Regions from separate parts of the Selenomonas sp. genome, predicted to be linked through region 1. Evidence: riboswitches for the same ligand, from Rfam matches in the RefSeq annotation. Region 1 holds a riboswitch; each other region holds the start of a gene.
What was found. Region 1 has a riboswitch for cobalamin ahead of ACO5Z0_RS09930 (methylmalonyl-CoA mutase family protein). Riboswitches for the same ligand answer to the same signal wherever they lie in the genome.
Positions count from the first base shown of each region.

Region 2: it holds a riboswitch for cobalamin, as region 1 does, so the genes downstream of both, ACO5Z0_RS03035 (TonB-dependent receptor domain-containing protein) here and ACO5Z0_RS09930 (methylmalonyl-CoA mutase family protein) in region 1, are expected to answer to the same signal.
Region 3: it holds a riboswitch for cobalamin, as region 1 does, so the genes downstream of both, ACO5Z0_RS07820 (TonB-dependent receptor plug domain-containing protein) here and ACO5Z0_RS09930 (methylmalonyl-CoA mutase family protein) in region 1, are expected to answer to the same signal.

Region 1 is NZ_DBHIUY010000011.1:18,774-28,999, reverse strand. Features, by position in the region: gene ACO5Z0_RS09965 (AzlD domain-containing protein) at 1-109, shown strand, start outside; gene ACO5Z0_RS09960 (methyl-accepting chemotaxis protein) at 238-1,092, opposite strand; gene ACO5Z0_RS09955 (methyl-accepting chemotaxis protein) at 1,148-1,996, opposite strand; gene hydF ([FeFe] hydrogenase H-cluster maturation GTPase HydF) at 2,220-3,425, opposite strand; gene hypF (carbamoyltransferase HypF) at 3,446-5,812, opposite strand; gene ACO5Z0_RS09940 (glutamine synthetase) at 6,084-7,970, shown strand; gene ACO5Z0_RS09935 (hypothetical protein) at 8,019-8,282, opposite strand; cobalamin riboswitch at 8,411-8,585, shown strand; gene ACO5Z0_RS09930 (methylmalonyl-CoA mutase family protein) at 8,819-10,226, shown strand, end outside.
Region 2 is NZ_DBHIUY010000002.1:230,076-240,301, forward strand. Features, by position in the region: gene ACO5Z0_RS03025 (RrF2 family transcriptional regulator) at 194-640, opposite strand; gene cysK (cysteine synthase A) at 1,039-1,971, shown strand; cobalamin riboswitch at 2,188-2,382, shown strand; gene ACO5Z0_RS03035 (TonB-dependent receptor domain-containing protein) at 2,755-5,211, shown strand; gene ACO5Z0_RS03040 (ABC transporter substrate-binding protein) at 5,290-6,309, shown strand; gene ACO5Z0_RS03045 (FecCD family ABC transporter permease) at 6,313-7,368, shown strand; gene ACO5Z0_RS03050 (ABC transporter ATP-binding protein) at 7,370-8,146, shown strand; gene pheA (prephenate dehydratase) at 8,332-9,225, shown strand; gene aroF (3-deoxy-7-phosphoheptulonate synthase) at 9,210-10,226, shown strand, end outside.
Region 3 is NZ_DBHIUY010000007.1:96,287-106,512, forward strand. Features, by position in the region: gene ACO5Z0_RS07805 (ABC transporter substrate-binding protein) at 1-460, opposite strand, end outside; gene ACO5Z0_RS07810 (radical SAM protein) at 450-1,496, opposite strand; gene ACO5Z0_RS07815 (ABC transporter substrate-binding protein) at 1,533-2,531, opposite strand; gene ACO5Z0_RS07820 (TonB-dependent receptor plug domain-containing protein) at 2,515-4,509, opposite strand; cobalamin riboswitch at 4,677-4,922, opposite strand; gene ACO5Z0_RS07825 (radical SAM family protein) at 4,988-6,229, opposite strand; gene pth (aminoacyl-tRNA hydrolase) at 6,226-6,882, opposite strand; gene ACO5Z0_RS07835 (C-GCAxxG-C-C family protein) at 7,049-7,444, shown strand; gene ACO5Z0_RS07840 (hypothetical protein) at 8,198-9,868, shown strand; gene ACO5Z0_RS07845 (hypothetical protein) at 9,926-10,226, shown strand, end outside.

The DNA of each region.
Region 1 (10,226 bases):
GGCGCTTGCCGTCGGCATCGCTCTCGCTTGGTATGGTGCGAGCCTTTTTCAGGTTTCCGCCGCCTGCTGCTTCGTCGTCTTTCTGGTTGAGTTCATTTTCGTATCGTAAGGAAAGACGGATCATTTCAGTTATCTATATGTGCAAATTTAGGCGATCTCGTTTCATCCGTCGTTTTTAAAACAAAAATCCGCACGCTGCCTCTGTGTTCGGCAATGTGCGGATTTTTTGTTTTGGGTTTACTTTTTCAAACTGCTGACGAAATTTTGCAGTTCTGTGATGATGTCGCGCACGCGAGAGAGGTTGGCTGTAATTTCTTCTGTAGAAGCAGCCTGTTCTTCGCTGATAGCGCCCGTCGATTCGATGGACTTGGAAATTTCCGTGACCGATTTATTCATCTCGGAGAGAGTTTCTTGAATCTTCTCTGTGGCTGTGCGGGATTGCTCGGCGAGCTTGCGTACCTCTTCGGCGACAACGGCGAATCCTCTTCCCTGTTCACCGGCGCGCGCCGCTTCGATGGCGGCATTGAGTCCAAGAAGATTCGTCTGTTGGGCGATCTCGTTGATGAAGTCGATGACCTTGATGGTTTCTGCATTGCGCTCTTGGAGCGTACCCGCCTGAGCGACGGAGTCTTGTCCGATGCGTGCAAGCTCACTGGCGCTGTTGGCGACTTGCTCAATGGATTGGTAGACAGTCTCCACCGAATTGGCGATGTGGTCGATGCTTTCGGCGATCTTGTTCAGCGTGTCACTGATCTCGTAGCTCGAAGAAAGAACGATAGGAACGTCGCCGTTCGGTCCCGTAACAGGGACTGCTGTGATATAGACCGGTACGCCATAAACATTCGCGTCGAGTGCGGAAGATGTTTTGCGGCGTTCGTTAAATGCCGTCTGCACCATAGGAATGCCGCGCACGGAATCGCCGGGGGCGCTTTTGATTTGCAGGTTCTTCGCCGGAGCGACATCGAGAATCATCTCAGGCGACGATATGACGAGCCGCGTGTCATCGGGCAAAATGGGGTTCAGATAGGGCAGTACGAGTTTGAAAGCGTCGATGAGCTGTTCGTTTGTCTGGATATTTTCCGGCAATGCCATAGGGGAGACATCCTCTAAATCGTCTTTATACTTACATGCAATAAGAGTGTGCAGTTTATTTGAGTTCTTTCACGAAGCATTTCAAATCTTCGATGATATCACGCGAGCTTGAGAGACTTGTCGTGATTTCCTGCGTGGATGCAGCCTGTTCTTCACTGATGGCGCCGGTCGATTCGATGGATTGGGAGATCTTCATGACGGCTTTGTTCATTTCGGAAAGGGTCGCTTGGATTTTCTCCGTAGCGGTGCGCGACTGTTCCGCCATCTTGCGGACTTCCTCCGCGACGACGGCAAAGCCCCTGCCTTGCTCACCGGCGCGTGCAGCCTCGATGGCGGCATTGAGACCGAGGAGGTTTGTTTGCTGGGCGATGCCGTTGATGAAGTCGATGACCTTGATGGTTTCTGCGTTACGTTCCTGCAAAATGGCAGCTTGAGCAACGGATTCCTGTCCCGATCTGGCAAGTTCGTCAGCGCTTTCTGCGACTTGCTGAACGGAAGCGTAGACGGTCTGTGTCGCTTCCGAGATGCGCTCGATGTTTTCGAGTACGGTTTCCGTAGCGCTGGGACGGAAACCGCAGGCGACGACGCCGATGACTTCACCGTTTATACCGAAGATCGGCGTGGCGGCAGTCCGCAATGCAACGCCAGCGACTGAGGCGTCCATATCGACGAACGCGGTGTTCCGGGTGCGAACCGCTTCTTGGAGTACCGGATGATCGACCATGGAATCTCCCACGTTCAGCGGGATGGAAAAACTCTTGGCGGGTACGAAAGCAAGGCAATTCGTTCCATCGGAAAGAACGGATGCGATGTCAGCTTCCACGACTTCGTTCAGATAGGGGAGTGCGGCCTTGAACGCATTGATGATGTCTTCATTTGTCTTGATGGTTTCCGGCAGAGCCATGAAATATTACCTCCTCAAAAATCGGGGAGTAGCGGTTTCGCGCTCTGTCCGTCGCGATTGCATTACTCCTTAGGCCGAAAGACGAAAAGTCTTCCTCGTGTAAACTTTCGTTTCTACTTTGTAATGTTTCTATGTAAAGCGTGAAATCCCTGCTCTCTAAAAGAAGGAAGTCATAGGAATTTAAGAAAAAATCTCATATATTTAATAAAATAAGAAAAATATCCTATGCTTTTAATTTTACGGCAAGGTGCGGAAACAGTGTCAGGCTGCGATGGAGGATACCGTGCAGATGCGCGATGAGTATGCCGTAGTTCGTCATGGGGACGTCCTGGTCTTTGGCGCATTTCATGCGGTAAAGCATTTCGCGCGGATTCAGCATACAGCCGCCGCAATGGACGATCAGGTGATATTTTTGCAAGTTTTCGGGGAATGTTTGACCGCTCGACGTTTCGAAACGGAGTTTTTTCTGCGTGTATTCGGTGAGCCAATGCGGGATTTTCACTGTGCCGATGTCGTTGCATTGACGGTGGTGTGTACAGCCTTCAGAAATAAGCACCGTGTCGCCGTCCGCGAGGCGCGTGAGTGAAGCGACGCCGTCCACGGCAGCGGCAAGAAAACCTTTGTAACGCGCCATAAGGATGGAAAACGAGGTCAATGGTACGGTTTCGGGTATGGCAGCCGCAGCCTTTTGGAAGATTTGGCTGTCGCATATAACGAGGTCTGGCGCTTTTTTTAAACGATTGAGCGCAGCGGTGATTTCCGTTTCCTGACAGACGAGGGCGAGTGCATTTGCCTCAAGGATGTCGCGAATTGCCTGTTGCTGCGGCAGGATGAGGCGACCTTTTGGCGCGGCTTTGTCCATAGGGGTGATGAGCAGCACGAGATCCTGTGGGAGAAGCAGGTCGCGCACGAAGGAGCGCGGCTTTTCCTGCGGAATGCGCTGACCGAGCTTTTCTTTGAGCGCTTCGATGCCGCGCCGGTTCACGGCGCTGACGCAGAGGTCGGTTTCTGGACAGGATGCGGCGGAACTCGTTCCATCATCGCATTTATTTCTTACGATTAGATAGGGGATATTTTTCTCTCGGAAGATTTTCAAAAGTTCTTGATCGGCAGACGTGATTCCAAGGATGTCGTCGAGGACGAGGACGGCGATGTCCGTCTTATTCAATATGCGGCGCGTTCTCTTGACGCGCAGATCGCCTAAGGCGCCTGTATCGTCGAAACCGGGCGTGTCGATGAGCAGGACGGGGCCAAGCGGCAGAAGTTCCATCGCCTTGGTCACGGGATCGGTCGTCGTGCCTTTTTCGGGAGATACGACGGCGACGTCTTGGGCGGCTATCGCGTTGATGAGACTGGATTTTCCTGCGTTGCGGCAGCCGAAAAAGCCGATGTGCAGGCGCTCGCCTGCAGGTGTGTCGTTGAGGTTCATCGTTGGTTCCTTTCTCGTTTCTATTTGTTTTGCAGGTTTTGCATGGCAAAGAGCGCCTGCCCGACGGCGATCCCGCCGTCATTCGGTGGAATGAAGCTGTGCCTGAGGACGCGGAAGCCGTCGGCTTCCAATGCCTCTTGTGTCAGACGCAGCAGAAGGGTGTTTTGAAATACGCCGCCGGTCAGAGCAGCTGTCGTGCAGCCGGTCGTCGCACGCGCTTTTTGGCAGGCGGCGGTGATGGCGGCGGCAAGCCCGCGATGAAAGGCAAGTGCGAGAATATCGCTTCTTTGCCTTTTGCGTCGTCCCTGCAATAGACGGCGGAAAAGTTCGTCCGTCTTGAGCAGGAAGCGGTTGTCCGTGATGGTGAGCGAGCTTTCTGATGCCGCCGCTTTTAATATGCCGTCTGCTTTCCATGCGGTAAGAAGCGCATCCGCCTGTGCTGTCTCTTCATTCTTTTCGGCAGTTTCAGCGGCGAATTGCAGGTACATGGCGGCTTCTCCCTCGTAAGTGGAGAGGCTGCGGATGCCGAGCAGGGCGCTCACGGCGTCGAAGAGCCGTCCTGCGCTCGTTGATACCGTTGTGTTTAAGCCGTGTTCTCGTTGGAAAATAACGGAAGATGTTTCCTTTTCCGTCGCGAGATCGAGTTTTTGACTGAGGGAGAGCGCGTCTTTCGCGCCGTAGAAAGAATGGAGCAGGGAGACGGCGATGCGCCAACCTTCTCGCGCAGCAAGATCGCCGCCCGTATGGAAGAAGGGGGCGATGGAGCCGAGCCGCCGGAAGCTGTACGTCGTCGCGAGCATGATTTCGCCGCCCCAAATCGTATCGTCCGTACCGTATCCGGTGCCGTCGAAGCTCACGCCGATGACGGGCTGCAGATGATTGTTTTCTGCCATGACGGAAAGCACATGGGCGTAATGATGCTGCACTTTGACGATGGGGATGCCAAGGGTTTCGGCAAAGCGGCTCGTCTCGTAGCGCGGATGCAGGTCGGCGGCGACGAGGTCGGGCGTTATGCCGAGGAGCCGTTCCATGCGCGCCAGCGATTGACGCAGCGCCTGCATCGTGCGCAGATCGCCCATGTCGCCGATGTAGGGGGAAGGGTAGAAGAGTGCATTTTTGGCAAGACAGAAGGTGTTCTTGCGTTCGCTGCCGATGCCGAGGACAGAACCTTGAAAAGCGGCGGAAATCATCAAGGGAAGCGGCGCATAGCCGCGGCTCCGCCGAATCATGTACGGCGCGTCTTCATAGAAATCCATGACGCTGTCGTCGGCACGCAGGCGGATTTCTCGGTCGTGCGACAAGATGAGGTCGGCGATGGATGAGAGAGCTTCGAGCGCGTCGTCATCCGTGCGGCAGATCGGTGCGCCCGAGGGATTGCCGCTCGTCATGACGAGGCTGTCTGTGAAGCCGTCCAGTTCATCGGGCAGGGAAAAGAGCAGAAGGTGCAGCGGCGTGTAGGGCAGCATGACGCCGAGTGAAGGCATCGCGGGCGCGACGTTTGCGGCGATCGTGCCGCCGCTTTTTTTCGCAAGCAGTACGATGGGCTTTTGATGGTTGTCGAGATGCTTTTCCTGTGCGCTAAGGATGCGGCACTCGCGATGCACGGCAGCGAGATCGCGCAGCATGACGGCAAAGGGTTTTTGCGGTCGGTGTTTGCGCTCGCGCAGCTTTTGTACGGCGGCTTCGTTTTTTGCATCGCAGGCGAGATGGAAGCCGCCGATGCCCTTGACGGCGATGATGCCGCCCGCTTGCAGTACACTTCTTGCGCGTGTGATCGCGGCATGATCTTTTTCCGCACAGCCTAGGATGTAGACGCGCGGACCGCAGGCATTGCAGCAGACAGGCTGCGCATCGTAGCGGCGCGTTTCGGCGTGGGTGTATTCGAAGCGGCAGGCGCCGCACATGGGAAACGCCCCCATGCTTGTGCGCTCGCGGTCATACGGCATGGCGTCGAGAATCGTGAGCCTTGGACCGCATGAGGTGCAGTTGATGAAGGGGTGGAGGTAACGACGGTCGTTTTGGTCGAAAAGTTCCGACTGGCACTCGGGGCAAATGGCGATGTCCGGCGAAACGAAGACGTCACCGCTTTCGCCGCTGCTTTCGATGATTTGAAATTCGGAGAATGTCGGGGCGTTGGTAATGCGCTCTTGCAGGAGCTTGAGGATGACCGCTCGTGCGGGCGGCGCAGTTTCTATTTTTTTGCGAAATTCTTGCAGAGCTGCGTCCGTGCCCTGGGCGCGAACCTCGACATAGGAGCCTTTGTTGCAGACATCGCCTGTGATGCCGAGCGCCTCTGCCGTGCGGCTGACAAACGGTCGGAAGCCGACACCCTGCACGATGCCGAAGATTTTTATTCGATACGTTTGCCATAGGTTTTTTCCTGTCATGCAGACGCCGCCTTTCTATAAAGCAGTTCTTTTAGCGATTATACCACGGCGGCGGGAAAAGTTCCTGCTTTTGCGTGTGCGTAGAGAATTTGACGGGAATTTTGCTGGACAAGAAAGGAAGAATATGCTATGCTATCAGCATAAAAGAATACTTTGGCAGCGTCGCCGTATAGCTTTGTTTTCCGTCTGTGTACGGAAGTATTGCTGTACGGTTTTTTACGTTTGATTTGCAGCGTAAGCAAACTGCCTGTGTGAGAAAAGGATGGTTGAAATGGAAGATTTGTTGTATGTGATTCCGGCGAACTCCCCGCGAGAAGAGATCGTTCGTCTTTTGAAAGCGCATCCTGAGATCAAATTTGTTTCTCTCGTTGGCATTGATCTCGCGGGCAACGATACCGATGAGAAGATACCGATGCGCATTTTTCTTAAGGATATGGATGATTTCTACAATGGTACGGCGGTGCAGACCGACGGCTCTTCTGTTGTTTTGACGGGGATCGCCATCTTGAACAACGCGAAGGTCGATATGCCGATTGACCCGGAGGCAAACTGGTTCGTTGACTACAATCTTGAGCATTTCGACGAGGAAACGGGCAAACCCGTCGGCACGCTGCGCATTCCGTCCTTTCTGATTCACGACGGCAAGCGCGTCGATTCGCGCGCCATCTTGAAGGATACGCTGGTTTATCTGAAAAAAGAACTCTTGCAGATGTTTAAGGAACACCCGCATGTCTCGGGACTTGAGCATATCGACGGCTCAAAGATCGTCGATTTTCAATTCACTTCGGCAACCGAATTGGAGTTTTGGGTCAAGACGCCGCTCGAAGAGACGAACGTCGAGGAACTTTCGGCATCGCAGGTCATGCAGGAGCAGTATTGGCAGCGCACGCACGGCGCTGTGCGCACGGCGTTGGAGCAGGCGGTCATGCTGCTTGACCGCTATGGTTTGCAGGTCGAGATGGGGCACAAGGAGGTCGGCGGTCTCAAGGCGCAGATCGACGAGTCGGGCAAGATGACGCATGTCTGCGAGCAGATTGAGATCGATTGGCGGTTCTCTGATGCTTTGCAGGCGGCGGACAATGAGCTGATTGTGCGAACGATGGTACGCGAGGTGTTCCGTGAAAACGGTCTTGAGGTGAACTTCAAGGCGAAGCCGATGATCGGCCTTGCGGGCAACGGCGAGCATACGCACTTTTGCATCGCTGCCGTCATGGACGACGGCAAGGTGCACAACCTCTTCACGCCGCAGGATATGAAGAAGGACTACTTGAGCGCCGTTGGCTACGGTGCGATCATGGGTCTCTTGAAGAACTACGAGGTCATCAATCCCTTCGTGTCGGCGACGAACGATTCGCTCAATCGCTTGAAGCCCGGGTTTGAAGCGCCCGTCTGCATCGTCACGTCGCTCGGCTATACGCCGGAGATTCCATCGCGCAACCGCACGATTCTCGCGGGACTCATTCGCGATATGGGAAATCCTTACGCGACGCGTTTTGAGCTGCGCGCCTGCAACCCGTATTCGAATATATATCTCGTCTTGGCTGCCGTATATTCCGCCGTGCTCGACGGCGTAAAGACGGCGGTCCATCATACGACGCAGGAGCTGTTGGCAGAGCTTTCGAAAGAAGCGGGAGCAGAGGGCTTCTATCTTGAGAAGGATCGCGCTTATCGAAGCGAGGTGGATGTTTTCGAGGATTATACCGACAATGAACGCAGCCGCCTTTTCGGCGCACCGCCGGCAACGGTTTGGGAGAATATGCAGGGGTTCGATAACTATGCGGAGAAGGTCGCTGCCATCACGGTCGGCGGCGCTCTGCGTCCGCAGATCATCGAAGCGTTCAAGGCGGGCGCCCTCCTGCGCTGGAAAACAGAGCTTATCAGCCGCATCATTCCGGAGAACCGTGACATTGTGCGCAAGGCGAAGGAAGTGCAGGCGACTTTCGTGACCGATCAGGATTCTTACAACTGGAACAAGATCAACGGCATCCGCTCCTATCTGGCGAAGGACAGCATCGACGAGAAGTCGCTCTTCACGCTTCTCATCAAGGCGCTGAACGAGGGGGACTATGCTGCGGCGTCGAGCCTGCAGGTGGAGATGTACGATAAGATCGAAGAGCTCAAGTCGCTCTACGACGCTTATGTAAAGAATATGATTTGACGGCTCACTGCCAACAGAAAAAGCGCCTTCACGGGCGCTCTTTCTTTATCAATAAATGTGGTACGTTTTCCAGGGTATCTGCTCGATTTTCACTGTTTTCAAGAAATCGACGATGTCCTTTCTGCCGTAATAGCGCGGTTTGCCGGTCCGATCCTGTGACATCAAGACGATGGGCATGTTGCGGAAAAAGGGTGCGATCTCGCTGCGCAGCGATACGGCGCGCGCCGTATACTGCGTGACGTGGGGTTTGACGACGATGATGGCGAAGGTTACGCCTTGTTCGATGATGACGGCGCCTTGAACTTTGATCATGCTGTATCTCCTTGTGCAATTTTGAAAAATCGTAGAAAACGATGCGGAATCAAACCATATTTTCATTGTAAAAGACTTCGGGAGTATTGACAATCCCCAATAAACGGAGTTAATATAAAGATGAAAACAACATATTGTTGGAGACAGGCGTCGCAAGACTTAATAGGGAATTCGGTAGAAGCCGGAGCGGTCCCGCCACTGTAAGAGGAGTCCTTCATACAGAAGCCACTGGAGAAATCTCTGGGAAGGCATGATTGGACGATGAATCTGAGCCAGGAGAACTGCCTGTTTTGACAATCACCGTTGGCGCGTTCCGCGCTGATACCTGCGAGCGATGGGTAGGGGATTTTGCCGTGTTACGGCGGGCTCTCCGGCGCAGATTTGCACCGGATTTTTTATGGAAAGAAGATGTTCTGCGGAAATGACAGGCAGAAACATTTTTAAAAAGCCCGTTCATCAGGATGCAGAAACCGCCTTTTCCGCAGGGCGGTTTTTTTGTTGTGTTCCGTATTATTTTTAAGGGAGGCTGTGGAAGTATGAGCAATGAAACAAAGGGACAAGACGAGAATCTTGACCTGCAGGCCATCTTGAAGAAGGCCGAACAGCAAACGAGTTTCCCCGATGTGCCGCTCGACGAATTCGAGCCGCCGACGTATGAGGAGTGGAAAGAGGCCTGCGTCGAGCTGTTGAAGGGGGCGCCCTTCGAGAAGAAGATGTTCACGAAGACGTACGAGGGCATTACGTTTGAGCCGATGTACACGCACAAGATGGCGGATGATATCCTGCCGAGAACGGATTTTCCGGGCATGGACAATTTCCTGCGAGGTGCGCGTCCAAACGGCTATATTGAGCAGCCTTGGGGCATCGCGCAGTCGTGCGATGAGACGCTGCCGGAGGAGAACAACGAGCTGCTGCGTCATGAGGCGGACACAGGCTCGACCATTTACAACATCCGACTGGATTCGGCGACGCTTCTCAACAAGGATGCGAAGGATGCCGATAAGATCGGCGATGAGGGATGCAGCATCACGACGGTTGAGGATATGCATACGGTGCTCAACGGCTTGAAGCTTGATCGGCGTCCGCTTTACATCTATGCAGGCGCTTCCTCTTTGCCGATGCTTTCTCTCGTCGCGGCGTCCGTCAAGTCCGACGGCGGCGATCTTGCAAAGCTCAGTGGATTCGTGGGAGCGGATCCTTTGGGCGAGATGATTCAGCGCGGCGAGAACTATGCCGCACTTCCGCAGCTTTACGATGAGATGGCTGAGGCGGCTCTTTGGGCGAAGCAGTACGCGCCGAAACTCAGGACGGTCATGGTGCGAAGCGATGCTGTTTCGCGCGGCGGCGCCAATGACGTGCAGGAAGTCGCTTCGACGCTCGCCGTCGGCGTTGCTTACCTGCGTGCGCTCATAGAGCGCGGTCTCACGGTGGATGAGGCGGCAGGGCAGATGATGTTCGGCTTCTCGATGGGAGCGAACTTCTTCCTGCAGATCGCCAAGCTGCGCGCGGTTCGTCCGATCTGGGCGCAGATCGTCAAGGCGTTTGGCGGCGGCGAGGAAGCGCAGCGCATTCATGTTCATGCGCGCCCCGCTTTGTTCTTTAAGACAATTTATGATCCTTACGTTAATATGCTGCGCAATACGACGGAGATTTTCTCAGGCGTCGTCGGCGGACTTGATTCTTTCGAGAACGCCCCGTTTGATGAGCCGATCCGCAAAGGCGACGAGTTCTCACGCCGCATTGCACGCAACGTGCAGATCATGCTGCAGGAAGAATTCGGCTTGATGCAGCCGATCGATCCAGCGGGCGGCTCTTGGGCGGTCGAGACGCTGACGAAGGAGATTCAGGAAAAGATCTGGGCAGAGTTCCAGACGATCGAGGGCAAGGGCGGCATCGTCAAAGCGCTCGAAGAGGGCTATGTGCAGGAAGAGGTTGCCAAGACGC
Region 2 (10,226 bases), on a different contig from region 1:
CCATTATACAACATCAGACAGAAATTGCAAGTATTTTTATCATAGCGGACAGAAGTCCTTAAGGAATCACTGATAAATTCAGCCGTCCATCTTTACACATCTGGACGACCTCATTTTATCAGCGCTTCCTTAATAAAAACAACAACAGAAAAACATTCCTTGAATCCCATACAAGATGGATCCCTATGAAATCTCAGATAAAATACATGATGTTTCCCTGAGACTTCTGTCTATCTGTTTCATCGAGGATCACACAAAGGGTTACTTTCTCAAGAGCTGTACGGATGGCTGTGTCAAGCGGCTCGTAAACAGCGTGCTGCAGCGCTTGATCGAGCGCACTTTCATCATCCGCTGTCGCAGGTCCCGGCTTTTCCGTCAGCGGCAGTTCGATGGCGGCGAGCACATCCCAAGCCGTGATCTCTTGCGGTGCGCGAGAGAGTTGGTAGCCACCCTGCGAGCCTTTGCTCGACTTCACAAGCCGCGCGTGCTTTAAAAGAGAAAAAACTTGCTCTAAATAGATTTTGGATATGCCTAAATTTTCAGAAATCGTGAGAATCGTCGTCGGGCTGCTCGCTTGCCCGATGCGCGCGAGAAAGACCATAGCAGCCAATCCATAGCGTCCTTTGGCAGAGATTTTCATGTATATATACCTCTTTTCATACGGTTTATCTATGTATTTATCTTACCATGAAACCCCAAGAAGTCAAGCCCGAAGGGCGCAGACGGATTGGCTAGGTTTCTGTAAGGGCGGCGCACAATGTCCACAAGGTGGACGTTTGTGCGTGTAGTTTATCGAGAAAGCCGTCATTTGTCAATCACATAGTGATGAAATAGGTTTTCTGCATTCACTAAATGAAAGATCGCAGGATTTATCTCTTCGACAGAAGTCTTGCAGGCGTGCAAATCCGGACGATTTCTTGGTATCCGTGCTTCCCTTATTTTTTCAAAAGCCTATTGACATAGTGGGAAAAAGTCTGTAAGATATAACATATCAAACAGATATGAAATAAAGAGATTTTAACTCTAGGAGGAAACGTCATGGCAAAGATATACGAAAGTATCACAGAGCTTATCGGCGGTACGCCGCTTCTGCGCACACGGAATTTCTGCATGGAGAACGGCGTCGAAGCGGACATTCTCGCGAAGCTTGAGTACTTCAATCCTGCCGGCAGTGTCAAGGATCGCATCGCGCAGGCGATGATTGAGGATGCGGAGAAGCGCGGCGACTTGAAGCGCGGCTCGGTCATCATCGAGCCGACGAGCGGCAACACGGGCATCGGTCTCGCGAGCGTCGCGGCGGCGCGCGGCTATCGCGCGATCTTGACGATGCCCGAGACGATGAGCGTCGAGCGGCGCAATCTCTTGAAGGCGTATGGCGCCGAGATCGTCTTGACGGACGGTGCGAAGGGCATGAAGGGCGCGATTGAAAAGGCGGAAGAGCTTGCCAAAGTGACGCCGAACGCCTATATTCCATCGCAGTTCACGAATCCTGCCAATCCTGCCGTGCACAAGCGCACGACGGGACCCGAGATCTGGGCTGCGACGGACGGCAAAGTCGACTATTTTCTTGCAGGCGTCGGCACAGGCGGCACGCTCACAGGCGTCGGCGCATATCTGAAGAGCCAAAATCCAAACGTGAAGGTCATCGCCGTCGAGCCGGAGAATTCGCCCGTCTTGAGTGCGGGCAAGGCAGGTCCGCACAAGATCCAAGGCATCGGCGCGGGCTTCGTACCCGAGACGCTCGATACAAGCGTCTATGATGAGATCATCACGGTGTCGAACGACGACGCTTTCCGTTACAGCAGGCAGTTCGCGCGTGCAGAGGGCATCCTCGTCGGCATTTCATCGGGCGCTGTGCTCGCCGCCGCCACCTGCATCGCACGTCGTCCCGAGACGAAAGGCAAGATGATCGTAGCTCTCCTGCCCGACACGGGAGACCGCTATCTTTCGACGGAGCTTTTTAAGGACTGAGATGGAGATCTGCCTTTAGAATCTTTCATGAAAAGCAAATCGTTCCTTTTCAAACGAGATTTAATCCCATCGGCACACTGTCAATGGGATTAAATCTCATTTAAATTATTACTCTATTCTATCGTTGACAAAAGATGAAAGTTCTTATAGAATGAGATGCGAATAAAAATTGCATAAAAAAACAGGTGCTGAACAACGCTTTAGGACGCATAGAAAATGCTGTACCGAGAACACGGTGCTTTTCTCTATGTTTTCTAAAAGAGAATCCGGTCAAATACCGGAGCGGTCCCGCCACTGTAAGGAAGAGCAACGCTGCATGGATGAATATCCGGTCACTGGGGAGCCATCTCTGGGAAGGCGCAGCCGCGCGAGGATTCCGAGCCAGGAGAACTGCCTGTTTTGTGCGCCCCGCAGATCCACGAGCGATGGGAAGGGGAGCCGACTGCGATATCGGGATGATACAGCGGCTTTCTTCGTGGAGAAAGCTTTTTTTATTATGAAAGTCCAAGAAGTCAAGCCTAAAGGGCGCAGACGGATTGGCGAACTTTCATGAAGGGCGGCGCACAATCTCCACAAATTAGACGTTTGTGCGTGTAGTTTACCATGAAACCCCAAGAGGTCAAGCCGAAGGTGCAGGCCGATTGGCTAGGTTTCTGTAAGGACGGCGCACAATGTCCACAAAGTGGACGTTTGTGCGTGTAGTTTATGCAATTTTTCAGCAATGCCGATGGGCGTTGCAGGAAAAAGGAAGGGCGTACGCTCATCAAGGAGGAAATGAAAGAAATGAAAAAGCGACACCTCACATGCGCGATTCTTGCCGGATTATTGTCCACATGGGGGGGGCAAAATCTCGCTCACGCAGGGCATGACGAAAATCTGCAATTCTACACGCTGGACAGCATTGAAGTCACGGCGGAGCAGACGATCAACCAGTTCGGCGATACGGTAACGGAGCAGTCCTACTACCGTACGGGCGGCGACGTCAAGGTCATCACGCGCGAGGAGATCGAGAAGCGTCACTATATGGATCTCACGGAGGCGATCAAGCGCATCCCGGGCGTGACGTTCCAGAACCCGGGCTACCGCGGCGGTGAGTATGGCTATCAGTTCTACAACAACGGCGTGCTCATCAACGGAGACTCGCGTGTCGTCATCCTCATCGACGGGCGGCGCGTGGACAACCTTACGAGTACGCGCATCGGTGACGATAGCACCACGGGCAGTAAGTCCACAGGCGTCAATCTCGACCAGCTGCTCGGCATCGAGAGCGTCGACAAGATCGAAGTCATCAAAGGTCCCGGTGCATCGGCGTATGGACCGGATGCGACGGGCGGCGTCATCAACATCATCACGCGCAAGGGAACGGTCGAACGCAAGGGAACTCTTGATCTTTCAACCGGCTCGTGGAGCAAACATAATTATTCGCTGACGCTCTCGGGCACCATCGACGAGAATCCTACCTTCCGCTATTTCGGCACGGTGACGCGCACGTTGAGCGGCGATACGGAATACGTCGATGGCGAAACGGGCAAGATCGGCACGCTCGGCGGCTCGCACTGGGCGGAAGATGCGGTCAATATCCGCATCGACAAGGATCTGACCGATGAGCAGAGCATCAAGTTCTGGTACAACCACAAGAGCGGCAAAGACGGCTATCCGATCTCAACGCCGCGTCTCAAGTATTGGAATCAGGACGACTGGGAGCGCATCATTTTCGGCGCTGCCGTCGGTCAGCTGGACTCGAATAACGCCCTCAAAGGGGGCATCAACCCAAAGACAGGCAACTGGGAACCGGCACGCACGCTCGCTGGCGATAAGCGCAATCCCGGCTATGCGAACCTCTACGCACTCGACGGCAAAGTGTACAACTCGTTCAGCCGCTTTAGGCACAACGATTGGGAGCTGAAGTGGACGTTCGACAAGGACAATCGTATGGAGAGCTTCGTTCGGCTCTATCAGCAAAACCATCGTTACTCCAATCGCGATAAGTATGTCTGGGGCGATAAGAGACGCAACGATCTTGTTCAGGACTATCGCACGCAATTCCCGACAGGTGCAACGAAAGAGCAGCTCAAGCAGTGGATCAGCGATCATCTCGCGCCTTTCCCGGGCGGCGATCCGGCAAAGGTGCAGGAATGGCTCGACAAGACGGGCGGCAAGGCGACCGAGCCGACCAGCTGGCGCGAGGAAGAAAACCACGGTCTTCAAGTGCAGTATGCAAGAGCCATAGGCAAGAACGATGTCATCGCGAGCCTCACCTATGACAAGGCGAAAAACTATGCGAAAAGAATCCGGAACGATGGAAGTGTCACGGAATCGCATACGGCTCGCGACTCTGTCCTTGCCTATGTGCAGGACAAGATTCACATCACCCCGAACTGGGATCTTACTCCCGCACTCCGTTTTAGCCACTACTCAGACTATGAGTCGTCTACTGCAGGGGACGATGTGCAGGGAAAAGGAAATACGGACATCTTCACCTATGCACTCAACACAGAATACGTATTTGACGATACCCTCAGCACATATTTCGGCTGGACGAAGATTCTCCGTCCGCTGCGCCAGGGCGACTACACAGAAGTAGACGGCGTATTCAATACGCCGCTGAAGGATGAGCGCGGCGATGCTTGGACGTTCGGCGTGCGTAAGGAGTTCTCGCAGTACACTGCGCTTGCCGTCCACTATGACTGGACGCGCATGAGCAATGCGATTGCGACGCTGCCCATCTGGGATAATAATACAGGAACGTTTGAGAGTACAGCCGTCAATGCGCGAGAGGACAAGAAATCGTTCAACATCACGTTCGACCATGCCTTTGACAAGCATTTCTCGATGAGTGCATCCTACACCCACATGGAGGATAAATGGATGGCGAAGCCCGGCTGGGTGCTTGACCCGAATTGGGGCTACCAGAGCGGCAGCGACATCAACACGCAGATCAATCGTCTGCGTCCGCAAAATCACTATGCGCTCAATCTCTCCTATGAGAAGGGGAAGATCTATACGGGACTCTTGATGAACTGGTATACGGGATGCAGTCCGACAGCGTTCACGGACAGTCAGTTCCTCGTCCTTGACTGGAATTTCAACTACAGCTTCACCCCCGATCTCACAGGGTACCTTACCATAAACAATCTGACGAACGAGGCATATCAGACCTCGTACAACGCGTGGAACGGCATCGGCAGTTCAGCCATGCCCGGCCGCAGCATCATGGTCGGCGCACGCTATACGTTCTGATCGTTCGGTCATGAAAAGGAAAGGACGCAGGCTATTCTTTCGCGGAATGTCCTGCGTCCCTTTCTTATAGGAGGAAGGATGAAAGTTTTCTATCTGTTGCTCATCTGCCTCGTTTTCCTGCTCACGGCTTGCAGTCCCATCGTGAAGGTGCAGGATGAAAATGCACGTCGTCTTGGCGCAGCGGAGCAGACGGATGCAGCGTATACGCCCGTCACGATTGAGAACATCAACGAAAAGGGCGAACCCATCGCGCAGGTCTACGAGCGTCCGCCGGAGCGCGTGGTCGCCGTCTGGCAGAACTCGATCGAGACGCTGCTCGCGCTCGGCGTGGGCGATCGCATCGTCGCGGGCATGGGGGTACCGGACGCGAAATACATCCGCCCGGAGTATCGTGCGGCATACGAGGCGATCCCCTACACGAGTCTTGAACATCTCGACGTGGAGACGATCCTCATGATGCAGCCCGATCTCATTGTCGGCTGGTCGTCCACTTTCTCACCGAAGGTGCTGCGCCCGACGACGTTTTGGGCGGGGCGCGGCATCCATACCTATATCGCGCCGTCATCTGCACGCGCGACGAAGACGAAGACCATCGCGCAGGAGTGTGAGGACATCCGAAATCTCGGACGGATCTTCGGACGGGAGGAACGCGCGGAAGCGCTCGTGGGCGAGATGCAGCATGAAATCTCGTTCGTCGCTGAAAAGACCGCCCATCTGGAAAAACGTCCGCGCGCTCTCGTCATCGAGCTTATGGGCAAGGAGATTCGTTCCTATGGGAAAGACACGCTGGCGGGCGATATGCTTCGTGCGCTCGATGCCGAGCACTTGGCGGCAGACGGAACGAGTCTTAGCATGGAGGAGCTGATCGAGCTGAATCCCGATGCGATTTTTCTTGTCGTCATCGAGAATGACTATGGCAGTGAAGACAAGATTCTCGCACGTCTTTATGAGAATCCTGCGCTGCGTTCGCTCTCCTGTGTGCAGGAGCGTCGTATTTACGCAGTGCCGCTCTATGCCGTTTACAGTGCGGGCATCCGCGCTTATGACGGCATCACGATCTTTGCACACGGGCTGTATCCTAAGATTTATGGAGAATAATCTATGCAAGCATTTTTTTCGCGTGCGGGACTTGCACTCCTTTGCGTCCTGCTCACTGTACTTCTCATCGTCGTACTCTTCTGGGCGCTTTCGATCGGGACGGTTGATCTGTCGCCCGGCGTAATCGCCGCCGCCATCCTTGACCAACTGGCGGGCAATACCCCCATTGACGCGGCGGGCAAAGGACCGGTGCATGACATCGTGTGGCTGCTGCGTCTGCCGCGCCTTTTGCTCGCTGCCATCATCGGTGCGGGGCTTGCCACCTGCGGTGTCATCATGCAGGCGATTGTAAAAAACCCGCTCGCCGATCCGTATATCCTCGGCATCTCGGCAGGCGCATCCCTTGGTGCGACATCCGCTGTTCTTCTTGGCATCGGTGCGGCGTTCGGTGAGAACGCCGTCGGTATTGCCGCTTTTCTCGGTGCGTTTGCCGTTTCCGTCGGTGTTCTCTTTATTGCAAACATTGGCGGGCGTGCGAACGCAATGAAGCTGCTGCTTGGCGGCATGGCGCTCAGCGCCGTGTGCAGCGCTTTTTCGAGCTTCATCGTTTATTTTGCCAACGACAAGGAAGGCATTCAGACCATCACTTACTGGATGATGGGCAGTCTTGCGGGGGCGAAATGGGAGCACATGGCGGTCATCGGCGGCATTGTCGCCCTCGCCGTCCTCTTTTTCTGGTCACAGAGCCGCATCCTCAATCTCATGCTGCTCGGTGATGCGTCCGCGATCACGCTCGGTACCGATCTGCATCCCTATCGGCAGGGCTATCTCATCGTCAGTGCGCTCGTCGTCGGTTTCGCCGTCTTTGCTGCGGGCATGATCGGCTTCGTCGGATTGGTTGTCCCTCATGTTGTGCGGATGCTTGTCGGTACCGACCACAAGCGTCTTGTTCCCGTGACTGCTTTGGTGGGGGCGATCTTCCTCGTCGTCGCCGACGGGCTTTGCCGCATCCTCATCCCACACACGGAACTGCCGATCGGCATCCTCATCGCTCTCGTGGGCGCACCCGCATTTATCTATCTCATGGTGAAGCGCACCTATGGATTCGGAGGACAGTGATATGGAGATACTCGCGGAGGCGGTAAAACTCTTCATCGGGAACAAGGAGATCCTGAAAGGGCTGGATTTTCATCTGCGTCCAAAGGAATTTCTGGGAATCATCGGCCCCAATGGCAGCGGCAAGAGTATGTTTTTGAAATGTCTTTATCGTGTGCAGAAGCCGACAGCGGGAAAAATCACGCTGAACGGACGTGCGCTCGATGAGCTGTCCTATCGGGAGTCCGCGCTGCAGCTCTCTGTGGTGGCACAGCATAATTTCTATAGCTTCGACTTCAATGTGATGGAGGTCGTTCTCATGGGTCGCTCCCCGCACAAGAGACTTCTTGAACGTGACAATGCGGACGACTATGAGATCGCACGCCGTGCGCTTCGTACGGTTGGCATGGACGATTGTGCAGAACGCAGCTTCTCAAGTCTCTCGGGCGGAGAGCAGCAGCGCGTGATTCTTGCGCGTGCTCTGACGCAGGAATCCGAGTGCATGATCCTCGACGAGCCGACCAATCATCTGGACATCAAGTATCAGCTGCAGATCATGGACATCGTAAAGAGGCTCGACCTCACCGTCGTCGCGGCGATCCATGACCTCAATATCGCCGCGCTCTACTGCGATCGTCTCATCGCCATACAAAAGGGGCGCATCGTGGGGCTCGGCACACCGCGCGAGCTTTTAACGGAGACATTCATCCACGATCTCTACGAAGTATGCGCGAAAGTGGAAGAAGGAGCGGACGGGCGCATCTATATCCGCTATGTGCCGCAGTACGAAAAGAAACCGTAAATTCCACCGGAAGATTACGATCTGTGATTTATATGGGAGATTCATCCGGCGAAAACAAACTGTAAACTTGTAAAACTCAATCTTGCAAAGCTGTAGTTTCTATGATAAGATAGAAGCGTTTTCAGCAGCATTGCCCCCTTGGCGTTTTTGCTCAAGGGGGCTTTTTCGTAGAGAGGGGGGCGAGGATGGATACGTTGGGCTTTCTCGGCCCTTTGGGAACGCACAGCGAGGCGGCGGCGCTCCATCTGAACGGTTTTCTTGACGAGCCGCGCGAACTGATGGGCTTTCCCGCCATTTTCCAAGCGCTTCTGGCGGTGGAAGAAGCGCAGGTGAAGGGTGCGCTCGTACCTGTGGAAAATTCGCTCGAAGGCTCGGTGAATATCACGCTCGATACGCTGAGCGCAAGCGACGCCTTTGCCGTGACGCTTGAACTGATCTGGGGTGTACGAAATGAGCTGATGGTCAAGTATCCGCAAAGCGAAATCCGAAGCGTCATCTCTCATGCACAGCCGCTCTCGCAGTGCCGCGCTTACTTGAAGGCGCACTGTCCCCAGGCAAAGCTCGTCGCCGTCTCTTCTACGGCGGAGGCGGCGCGGCTCGTCGCCGAGAGCCGCCCGGCGGACGGCTGTGCGGCGATTTGCACAGCGCGTGCGGGCGAACTGTACGGGCTTTTTCCCGTGGCAAAGGATATTCAGGACACGATGGCAAACTGTACGCGCTTCTTCCTCGTCGAGCGTGCGGGTGCAAACCTGCCTGCGCTGCGCTTTTACAAGGAACCTGTGCCGGAGAAGGTGCTCGTGATCTTGCAGATCGACGGCAAACGTGCGGGCAGTTTGTGCGAAGTGCTGCAGGAGTTCGCTTCGCGCGGTGTGAATATGGTGCGCATTGAGTCGCGGCCTGCACGCACGGAGTTTGGCGCGTACATCTTTTTCTTTGAGCTGGAAGTCAAGGACAAGGAACAGCTCGCCGCTTCCATTGCGGCGGTGCGTGAAAAGAGCATTTGGCTGCGCACCCTCGGCGCATTTCCCGTGCTGACGGCTGCGAATTTGAAAGGAGCATCTTTATGGTCATCATTATGAATCCGGACGCAACAGCGGAAAATATCGAAGACGTTATCCGGGCGATCAACAGCGTGGGGCTTGACGCTAAGATCATGGAAGGTACGCAGCAGAAGATCGTCGGCGTCATCGGCGACAAGACACGCATGGGCTCCTTGGCGATCGACGCGATGGCGGGCGTCGCCGAGAGCGTCTCCATCTCGAAAAGCTATAAGCTCGCAAGCCGCGAGTTTCACCCGATGGCGACGATCATCGACGTCGGCGGCATCAAGATCGGCGCGGGCGCGCCCGTCGTCATGGCAGGACCGTGCGCCGTCGAGTCGCGCGAGCAGCTCATGGAGGCTGCCGAGATCGTCAAGAAGGGCGGCGCCGAGTTCCTGCGCGGCGGCGCTTACAAGCCGCGCACATCGCCGTACTCCTTCCAAGGTCTGGAGGAGGAAGGCTTGAAGCTCTTAGCCGAAGCGCGGGAAAAGACGGGGCTGAAGGTCGTCACCGAGGTCACGGAGGTCGAGAACGTCGCGCTCGTTTCCGCGTATGCCGATGTTCTGCAAATCGGCGCACGCAATATGCAGAACTTCCGGCTCCTGAAAGAAGTCGGGCGCGGACAAAAGCCTGTCATGCTCAAGCGCGGCCTCGCAGCGACGATTGACGAGTGGCTCAATGCCGCCGAGTACATCATGAATGAGGGAAACCCGAATGTGATCTTCTGCGAACGCGGCATTCGCACCTACGAGACGTATACACGCAACACGCTCGACCTCAGCGCTGTCGCTGCCATCAAACACCTCTCGCATCTTCCCATTATCGCCGATCCGAGCCACGGCACGGGCAAGTGGCGCTTCGTGCGCCCTATGGCGTTCGCCTCCATCGCTGCCGGCGCGGACGGGCTCATCATGGAGATGCACCCGAATCCGGCAAAGGCACTGTCCGACGGCCCGCAGTCGCTGACGCCCGAAAGCTATTATGAAGTCATGCGCGGTGTCAAGAAGCTCGCGAAATTCATGCAGGATGAACACATCGAG
Region 3 (10,226 bases), on a different contig from region 1:
CGAGATCATGCGGTCCCTTGCCAACGACGACCTTAAGCCCCACGTCGCGCAGAGGATCGGCAAGCTCCATATACTGCCAATCCGCAATAAGCACCACATCAGGCTGCAGAGCGACAATAGATTCCACGCTCGGCTGCTCGATCGTCTGCGGTATTTTGGAAGCAAGCTCTACCATATTGGAATTGATGGGATCCTTCATGCTCGAATCAACGGCGACAAGCCTTTCAGGCGGCACGACGCTGAGAACGATCTGATCCAATGTCGCAGACAAAGTGACGATGCGCTGCGGCGGAGCATCGAAGTGTATCGTGCGCCCCGTGATGTCCGTCACCGCATACGATGTCGAAAAATTCGCAGACGGCTCCTCTACATTCTTTTCGCCGCCGCATGATGTTGTCAGAAAAAGCAGCAAAACAACGACGATGAGGAGCGACGATTGCATGAAGAACTTACTCCGCACAATACCCTTCCTTTCCGAAAACTGCCGATACGGCAGCCCTCTTCAACGCACATTCCGCCGCGCACGGCTCTTCTTTCGCCATTCCCAGCCAACGCGCGAAACAGCCGCCCCCGCAGGCGTGGAAATCGCGACATCGCCGGCAAAAAATCATACTTCGCTGCATCTTGGTAGATACTTCCTGCTGGCGACGCAAATTCACTCCCTGCATAACAGTGCCTAGGAAGAAGCGCTCATCGCCAACGAAAGAGGAGCACGCATAGATACCGCCATCGACGTCAACGTGGACGCCTTCGCCGTTCATCGCATGGCAGTGAGAAAAGTCGCTCCCGCCGCGTCCTGCGATGTCTCTCGCCTGCTCCTCCTGCGATATGGCGAGACGGCGCCCCGTCAAGCGATAAAGTGCATCGCGCCGAGCGAAAACCTCGCGCATCGCCGCCGCCATATCGCTTTCTCGCGGCAAAGCGGCGTTCGTGCCGCGCCCCTGCGCACGCAGGATGTCGAAACCGACGCGATGCACATTGCCGAAGTAATACGCCATATCGACGACATCGGTCAGGCTATGGACATTCTCCGCCGTCACGACGCACGTCAGTCCGATGCCGATGCCGCGACGCGCAAGCCGCTCGATGCCCGCCGCCACGTCAGCGGCAGAACCTCTGCCGTCCGAATATTGCCTTTGGCGATCATGCAGCGCAGGTCTGCCGTCGAGGCTCACGCCAATGCCAATGTCGGAATCGCATAGAATGTTCACCGCCTCTTCCGTCAGCAGCGTGCCGTTCGTCTGAACAGCCATGCGCGCCTCGATGCGATGCTCGCGCACATAGGCGGCGATACGCGCAAGGAGCGGCAATGCGAGCAAAGGCTCGCCGCCCGAAAACTGCAGGAGAAACGGCTCACCGCAGGAGGCAGCCAGATCGACAGCCCGCCGCGCCGTTTCCCATGCCATCGCGCGTCTCGCCTGACCACTTGCATAGCAATAGCGACAAGCGAGGTTGCAGTCTCCCGTCAGGCTCAGCACCAGCATCTTCAGCCCCATCGCTCACCCCTTTCCGGCACGTTTGCACATCAAGCATCAATTTCCTGCACTCGCGCCGCCTTCATCGGCAAAACGCTCGGGATAGACGGTCTTTGCCAGTACATAGACGGCTTCGATAGCATTTTGCGAAGCGCTGTAGCGATACGTATCGGGCACGCAGTAAAGATGATTCTCTCGCACTGCCTTTACATGCTTAAACAACGGGTCATTGCGCAGCTTCTCACGAAACTCTTCCGTCTTTTCGCCTTCGGCGCTCCACGACGGCAGCAGGAACACATCGGGGTCGAGCGCGACGACCTGCTCCATCGATATGCTGTTGTCCTTCGTGAGACCCGCCATCGCCGCGCCGTTTCTGAGCGCGGCATGGCGGCACATGTCGTCAAAGAGATCGTCGCGCCGCCCAAAGACGCCGCTGAAAGCAAAGGCGACGACAATCGGGCGATCCGTCTCTGGAATATCTTCTGTGCGTCGTGCTACATCCGCCAGACGTTCATGCAGCCTTCCGGTCAAGGCCGCCGCTTCCTCTTCCCTGCCGATCACCTTGCCAATGGACTCGATGCGCGGAAAGACTGCCTCGATACTCTTGGGCGTTTTAGAAACGAAGACCGTCAGACCCAGATCGCGCATACTCGCTACGAGTTCCTTCGGCACACTGTCCGTTGTAAGCACAAGGTCGGGATGCTGCGCGAGTACGCGCTCAGGGCTCTTATCGTGCAGCTTCACGGGTACGGCTTTCGCCGCCTCTGCCATGCACGAAAGCCCCGCATCATCCACGTAGGAGGAAAGCGCCGCAATCTGTTCGGGCGGCGCGAGCGCGAGCAGGATTTCATCCGTGCCGAGATTGAGCGACACGATGCGCTGCGGCTTTTTGTGCAGCACTATCTCCGTCCCCATATCATCGACGCCGCGGAAAAACTCTCCCTCTTCCTCTTCTGTCGCCGTTCCCCATCGCGCACAGGCGCAGAAGAGGAAACCCGCGGCAAAAAGAAGCGCCAGCGCACCACTGCGCCGCACGATGTCAGAACGTATGCGCATACGTCAAACGGAAATTCAGCGGCAGATCAAGACTACCGGAACTATTCGAGTAATTCTTCCTGTCCAAAAGATTATAGATTCCCAGAGTCACTGTATCATTCCTGCCTGCAGCATAGGCAATATTCATATTGAGCTGAATCTTGTCAGGTATATCCTGCGCTGTCCCATTCCTCGGGGCAACATATTCGCGATCGCCGAGAAACTTGAAGTTCAAGTTTCCTTGCCATTTGTCCTTCTTATAATCAACACGGACAAGACCTTCGACGCGTCCTGCCGCCTGCTCCCACCCCTTATTCCCAGAGGGATCCTTCAATTCAGGGTTGGAGACTCCCGCACCTAAAACAAGTTGCCACGCTTCATTGAAACGCTTCGTATATTCGACTTCAAATCCTGTATTGCGAAAACTTCCTTTATTCGCCGCATAATACTGCTGCGTTACCTTATTCAGCTCCCAACCGAGCTTATTTTTCATATCCATGTGGTAAATGGCGGCTTTCCATGTATCATTTCCATGACGATGTTTGATGCCCGTTTCATACGTCCAACCACTTTCCGGCTGTAAACCTTGCGGATTCAAATGCCTTCCTCTAACTTTTTCATTGATACCATAATCCGCTGGCGGCATCTGAAATGCTCTGCCGACATTGATGTACCACGCTGTATTCCCATCAAATTTATAATCCGTTTGGAACTGCGGCATAAAGACATTTTGATCCTTCTCAGGATCGTTGATCCATTCACCACGCAAGCCAAGTGTGAAGTTAAAACGTGGTGTAAACTGCTTGCTATAAGAGGTATAAATCGCATTTTCCGTACGCGTCGCATTCTGTTTTTTCTCCGTGAGGTCTACCGCCTCACGCTGATAGGAATAGCCGAAAATCCAAGAGTCATCACCTAGCTTCCATGTTTTCTGTACATCGAAAATTTCACTGTTCCAGACGGCATTGGAAGCATTTTTTCCCATTGCGACATAATCGTAACCATCAACCTTGCGATAATTGTACCCAAGAACTGCATGGATACCATTTTCCCTGCCCTGGTATACAAGATTTGCCGTATGACGATAATCATCGTAACGATAATCATATCTCGTCCTCGAGGGCACGAGGGACTTCTTATCTGATGCCAGTTTATAAACGGTACTGCCGCGTGTGATCGTAGATTCTGTATAATTATAATTCAAGGAAAGTTCATCCGTAAGTGCAACACTCGCGTTCAAACGATTCTTTTGTCCACTGCCAACCCACCAATCCATCCATGAAACCTTATCCAATCCGAAAGCGTTGGAATGTGGAATCTCCTTCGACCATTCCCTGCTCACATCGAGCATGAAGCGATCACCTTGCACAAATACCTCCGTCTTTTTGAAGTAATTGCCTGCCGTCACACTTGCTTTGACTGCTTCTTCTCCCGCCTTGGGTTTTTTCAGAATGATATTGACAACACCGCCCATTGCCTCCGCACCGTAGAGCGTCGATGCCGCGCCCTTGACGATCTCGATGCGCTCGACCATCGCGGCTGGTATGTTCTCGGTACTCGGGTAATTCTTGAGGTTCATCGGCACGCCGTTGACCATGACGAGCGTGCCCCTGTCGTAGCCGCGCAGCGTGATACGTCCGGCGCTGAAGCCGAAATCCTGCCCTGCCTCGCCATAGGATGTACTCGTTGAGCCGATCTGCTGGTCGATCGCCTCGAATACGTTGCGATAGCCCGCTTTTTCAATATCCTTCGCTGTGATGATCGTCGTCGTCGCGGGCGTATCGAGATCACTCTTTCGCCTGCGCTGCGCCGTCACGAGCGTATCAGGCAAATCATGCCCGCTGTTTTCTGCAGTTTCCGCACTTTGTTCCTGCACCTGCGTCGTTTTCGCTGCCTCCTTTCCTGCCGCCGCATTTTCCGCCGCATACGCCTCGCCCGATAGGCTCATGCCCGCGATTGCCGCAAGCACCGCCCATGTCAGATGTCTCTTGCCTTTCATCTACATCACCCTTTCCAAAAATAAAGCGCCCTCCTGCAAAGCAGAAAAGGCGCATAAGGGCGGCGCAAAAAAATTCCCGGCAATTTCGCCGGGATGATTGCGTTCGTGCAGCCGAAGAAACGCCAAACAGCGCTTCCTTAATCCCCTTCCCATCACTCGCAGGTCAAATGGCGATTGTCCATCAGGCAGTTCTCCTGGCTCCAGTTCATCACTCCCCTGCGCCTTCCCAAGGCATTCGCCCCAGTGACTCAAGAAGCATTGATAAATGAAGTCGCCCAGATGTATAAAGATGGGGGCTGAATTTATCAGTGATTCCTTATTACAGGGTTGCTCGCTGCTACAGTGGCGGGACCGCTCCGGCTTTTTCCGGATTCCCTATTAAGTCTTGCGACACCTGATCCAACGATATAAAATTTCTATAAAAGAATAGCATTGATTTATTCTTATGTCAAGAACATGGATTTTAGAGGAATCGTTCTTAATCTTCGACATAGTGGCTGAAACTGCCGATGACGAGCTGCGGAAACTCCCTCTTGAGCCGTTCCAAAAACTCTCTCGCGCCGACCGCCTCGCCCTGCGCTTCGGGCATAATTTCAAGGAAGGCGTCGGGATCGACGTTGAGGTTGCGCACCTGTACCATGTTGACGGGCAATTCGCAAAAGAAGCCGCGCCACGCGTCGAGTTCTTCGGCGCGGTCATTAAAGCCCGGAAAGAAGAGCATGTTGAGCGACACATATACGCCGTGCGAAAGCGCGTAGCGGATCGACTCCTTGACGTCGGCGAGCGTGTAATTGCTGCGGTAGTACGCCGCATAGCTCTCCTCGATGGCGCTGATGATGCTCACACGCATGGAGTCAAGTCCGGCATCGACAATCTTTCGGATGCCCTCGGTATAGCCGGCATTCGTGTTGATATTGATCTGCCCGCGCTTCGTCGCAGCGCGAATCTGACGCTCGGCTGCCGCGATCGCATCCGCCGCAAGCGACGGCTCACCCTCGCAGCCCTGTCCGAAGCTCACGATGGCATCGGGCGCAGTCGAAAGGTGATATATGCCGACCTGCGCGATCTCCTCGGGCGTCGGACGGAACGCGATGCGGCTCTGCGGCGATGGACAGCACTCGGCGGGCTGCAGGGAGATGCAGCCGAAGCAGTTCGCGTTGCAGACGGGCGACGTCGGTATGCCCGCTTCCCAGCGGCGGTAAAAGAGATTCTGCGCCGTGCAGCAGTGCCACTTCAAGGAGCAGCCCGCCACCTGCTCGACGATGCGATTGCCGGGCAGATCCTTCTCGACACGGCGCACGAGTTTCTTGAGCTCGCGCGTATTGTAGTAGGCGGGATCCCATTTCGTATTTTCATCGGTGTAGAGCGCCGCCGCATAGAGATCGTCCTTATAGAACACGACCGCCGTGTAACCGTAGAGAGCGAGCCTTTCAGCCCCTTCCTCTCGCTGAAAGGCGGGCAGGAAGAGCCGCGTATAGCCTGCAGGCAGGATGGCGGCGACGGCGCGTCCCGCCAGAGGCAGCGTCTCACCCGCCGCCGTCCGCCCCATCGCCGCGCGATCAGGCAGAAACATCAAGTCCGCCGACTCGGGCAGGGGGATGAGGTCGGCGGGCGTGAGCGACATGATCCGCTTGCCCGAGCGCCCCAGTCCCGCGATGCCCGGCGCATCAAAGATTGCCCCATCTTCATCGGCGTAGAGCGCACGTATTTCATCCTTCATGCTTCGCCCTCCTGCCTCTCGATCTGTAGTACAGCGCTGCTTTTCCCCGCGTCTTCCCCCTCATGCGCTTCCTGCTTCGCTACCTTCTTCTTGCGCGGGTTGTAACGGTTCATCGCCATGTCGATGCCATCCGTCACGATGCACTCGACGGCGGGCAGTAAATAGGAAATCGCCGCTTGAATCTTCGTCGCATCGTCTGCGGGAAACGGCGCAAGCACATGCCTGACGACCGTCCAGCCGGGTAAAGGACGTCCGATGCCAATGCGCACGCGAGAGAAATCCTCTGAACCGATGTGCGCGAGAAGCGACTTGATGCCGTTGTGTCCGCCCGCGCTTCCCTTGCGCCGCAGACGGATCGTGCCCGCCGCGATGTCCATGTCGTCGTGCGCGACAATCAAGTCCTCCGGCGCGAGCTTGTACCAATCGAGCAGAGGACCTACCGCACGTCCGCTTTCATTCATATAGGTCAACGGCTTGACGAGTAATACCTTCTGCGCGTCAATACGCCCTACTGCGATCAGAGAATTGAACTTCTCTTGCCAAGTGTCGATACCGATGCGCTCCGCCAGAGCATCGACGAGCATAAAACCAACATTATGTTTCGTATGTGCATACTCCGCCCCGGGATTCCCAAGACCGACCATGATCTTCATTATATTCCTCCGAACCTTTCTGAGATGCACCGCCGCAAACCGCGCGGCAAGGCTGCTACCACGATTCTACTGCACGAAATGCGCTTTGTCAAAACAAAGCCTTTGCACCCAAGGCAAAAAGCGGGTAGAATAAAGGAAACGCCATCCGAAAAGGAGGAAAAAACACATGACCCACTTCGAAGAAGCAAAATTTCTGCGTCAAGAGCCAGGCGGCCGTCACTACAACTGTGCGCAGTCGCTTCTCGTACCCTTCGCTGCCGAAATCGGCATGGAAAAAGAAGACGCCTATGCACTCGGCGCTTTCTTCGGCGCAGGCATGATGCACGGATCCGCCTGCGGCACGCTGACCGCCGCGCTAATGATCCTCGGCAAAGCAGACAAGGATAAGGAAACGGCGAAGAAGCTCATTGACGACTTCCTCGCCGCCCACGGCACGACGGACTGCCGATGTCTTCTAGCCGCCGCAGAAAAAAAAGGCATCGCACGCAAGGAGAACTGCGACGGACTTGTTTTAGAACTATGTCAAAAGCTTGATGAGATTATTACGCGAGAAACGCAATAAAGAAAAATGCCGATAAATTCAGCCATCTATTTTTACATCTGCACTGGGGAAGATTGCAAGTTTAATTGTCGCATCGTTCTGCCAAAGACGAAGTGGAATTATAAATGGTATAATTGGGGGTATCAAGCTAAAATGAAACTCTTATGGTCACCAATATATACGCAGAACACCCCTGGGTATTGGATGTTTACGCTCTCTATCATTATTCTTGCAGTAGGTGGAATCTATCCATTTCTAAGATGGAAATCGCAATATACTCCTGCAGTCAAGCGCGAACATTTGCGATTTATTTTAAAGGGTTTCTTACCTTTTCTTATAACCGGATGGATTGGAGGCTCAGAGCTAGGATATACTAAAGAATTTCTAGGAGCAGCCTGCTATTTCGCTGGCTTTTCAAGCATCTTTTTTCGTCGATATATACGAGTACTGCTACGTGATCTTTCTAAGATGCCCAATTATTCTTGTTCAGAATATCAATTGCAACTCTTTCACAACATAAATCAGGGATATGTAAAGTTTATTCTGTTCACAAGTTACTTTTTTCTAACGGGAACACTTATACTACTATATCTTCCTTAACTTCAACTACAAAAAAGTGATAAAGATATATCAAAGGCCTTACGTCCAATTTCTGGAGAAAGTAGCAAGGAATTCTACGTCGAAAAGAACACCGACCTCAAGGGTGCGGTCATTGCAAGCGAAGCGGAGGCGGGAAAGAACCGCCTCTCGACAGGGACGTTCTCTTTCAGCGATTTGAAGAACGGTGCGGACTACAGCGCAAAGAGCATAGGCGCCGAGTATCACCACTACGGCAGCTATGACAAGATGAGCCGACAAGAGAAGAACAAGGTCTATAACACCATAGGCCTCTCCCCCAACCTTTCCATGCCTGCCAAGGGCGATGCGAACAGCACGACAACTTCTGCCGTTGCACCGGGAACAATCGACATTCGCGAGAATCCCACGCAGGACATCTCTGCCTTGAGCCGCGATACGGCGAACTCGCTGAATGAGCTTGGACGTATCTTTGACAAGCAAAAAATTGAAGAGCAACAGGAACTTGCCAAAGCCTTCGGTGAAGAAGCCTTCCGACTCGCCCATAACCTCCCCGACGACGGCAGCGGCCGAAAGATCGCCGTCCACGCCATCATCGGCGGCATCATGAGCCAAATTACGGGAGCAGGCTTTGCTTCGGGTGCCATCGGTGCTGGTGCCAACGAAGCTGTGATCGGCGAGATCAAGAAGATCAAGGATCCCGGCACAGCACAAATCGTCAGCGCGATTGTAGGAGCCGCCGCAGCGAAAGCCGTCGGCGGCAATGCAGGCGCTGGTGCAACTGCGGCGGCTAGCGGGACGAAGTGGAATCTCTATGAGAAAATCCCTGAGATAAGGCAACAGCTGGAAGAGCAGCTGATGACAGAGGAATATGAGTCCCTGCGAGAAAACGAATACATGCCTTTGTACGGGAAAAAAGATGGCAGGAAAGTCGCCGTCACTATAGACCGAGACGGCAATATCTACGATTTGGATATCGAAGCGGACAGCGGAAACGATGCAAAGAAAATTCATTTGCTCGATCCCTTATCAGAAAACAGCACTCCTTTCTATGTCGATATCTATGCCGATTATGATTTGCGAGAGCATCCCGTAGAAAAAACCGGTCAGGTAAACGCATACAAAACTGGCGCATACGACGGCACTCTCCTCGATGCCTTATATCCTAAAGAGAGCCTTTCCAGTAAATTCCGACGAAACTTTTTCGATTGGGCAGCGGGAACTGTCAGCGCGGTCGATGACAACATGTCCTTCGGGCTCACGCAAAGCGGTTATTACTATGTAACAGGCCACCGCATTGACAATCGGGATAGTCTGGCCTTTCATAGCGGCAGACTGACAGGCACGGCCTTGACGTTTGTTGGGGCGATACGGGAACTCACTGGTGGAGCCACCATGTCTTTCGGTGGTCTTATACTAGCACCAGAGACAGGCGGAACCTCTGCCGTAGCCACCACAGCCGGAATCGCCCTAATAGCCCACGGCACCATAGCTACGAAGAACTCTTTTCAGAACGGGATTGATGATAGCAGACACTTCATCAAAGCTGCGGAAGGAAGCAGCTCCCTCGAGAAAAAATTCACAAGAAAGGACGCTATCGAATATTTAAACGAGGGGGCTATAGATATCACTACGAGCAAATCTGGAGCAAAAAACATGCAGAAATCCGGAGGCTATGAACAAACAGAAAAAGACTTCTATAATTTGAATCCAGATAATGTAAAAGAACTTATTACAAAATATGGCTCAGGGCTGTACGGAACATTGAGCGATGGAACTATCGTTGTTGCGCGCCGAGGAAGCAAAAGTGCTGGACCAACTCTTGAAATAAGTCCAGGTAGTAGGAAGGTGTATAAATATAGGTACTAATTTTTCGTAAATTGCAAGTACAAATTGATCAAACTATTTTACGAGGTGTAAATAACGATGGAAAAATGGATAGAAGTAAATCCGGGAATGATTCCACCAGGAAATTATTCTATGCGCTTACAAACAGGTGACTTTGAGGATTTAATGGTTTTCCTTGAAAATATTTCGTATGAAGTAACTTTAGATTTCCTCGGTGATATTTCATTTCATTGTGTTGATGAAGGCAATTGGCTTTTTTATCCTTATGAAGATGCAGAATTTGAACATTATCGTAAGAAAGAATTCGATAACGTGCTTTATAGGATAAACAATGGACAGTATAGTTTATTTACAAAAAAATATATGGGAGATTTATTTG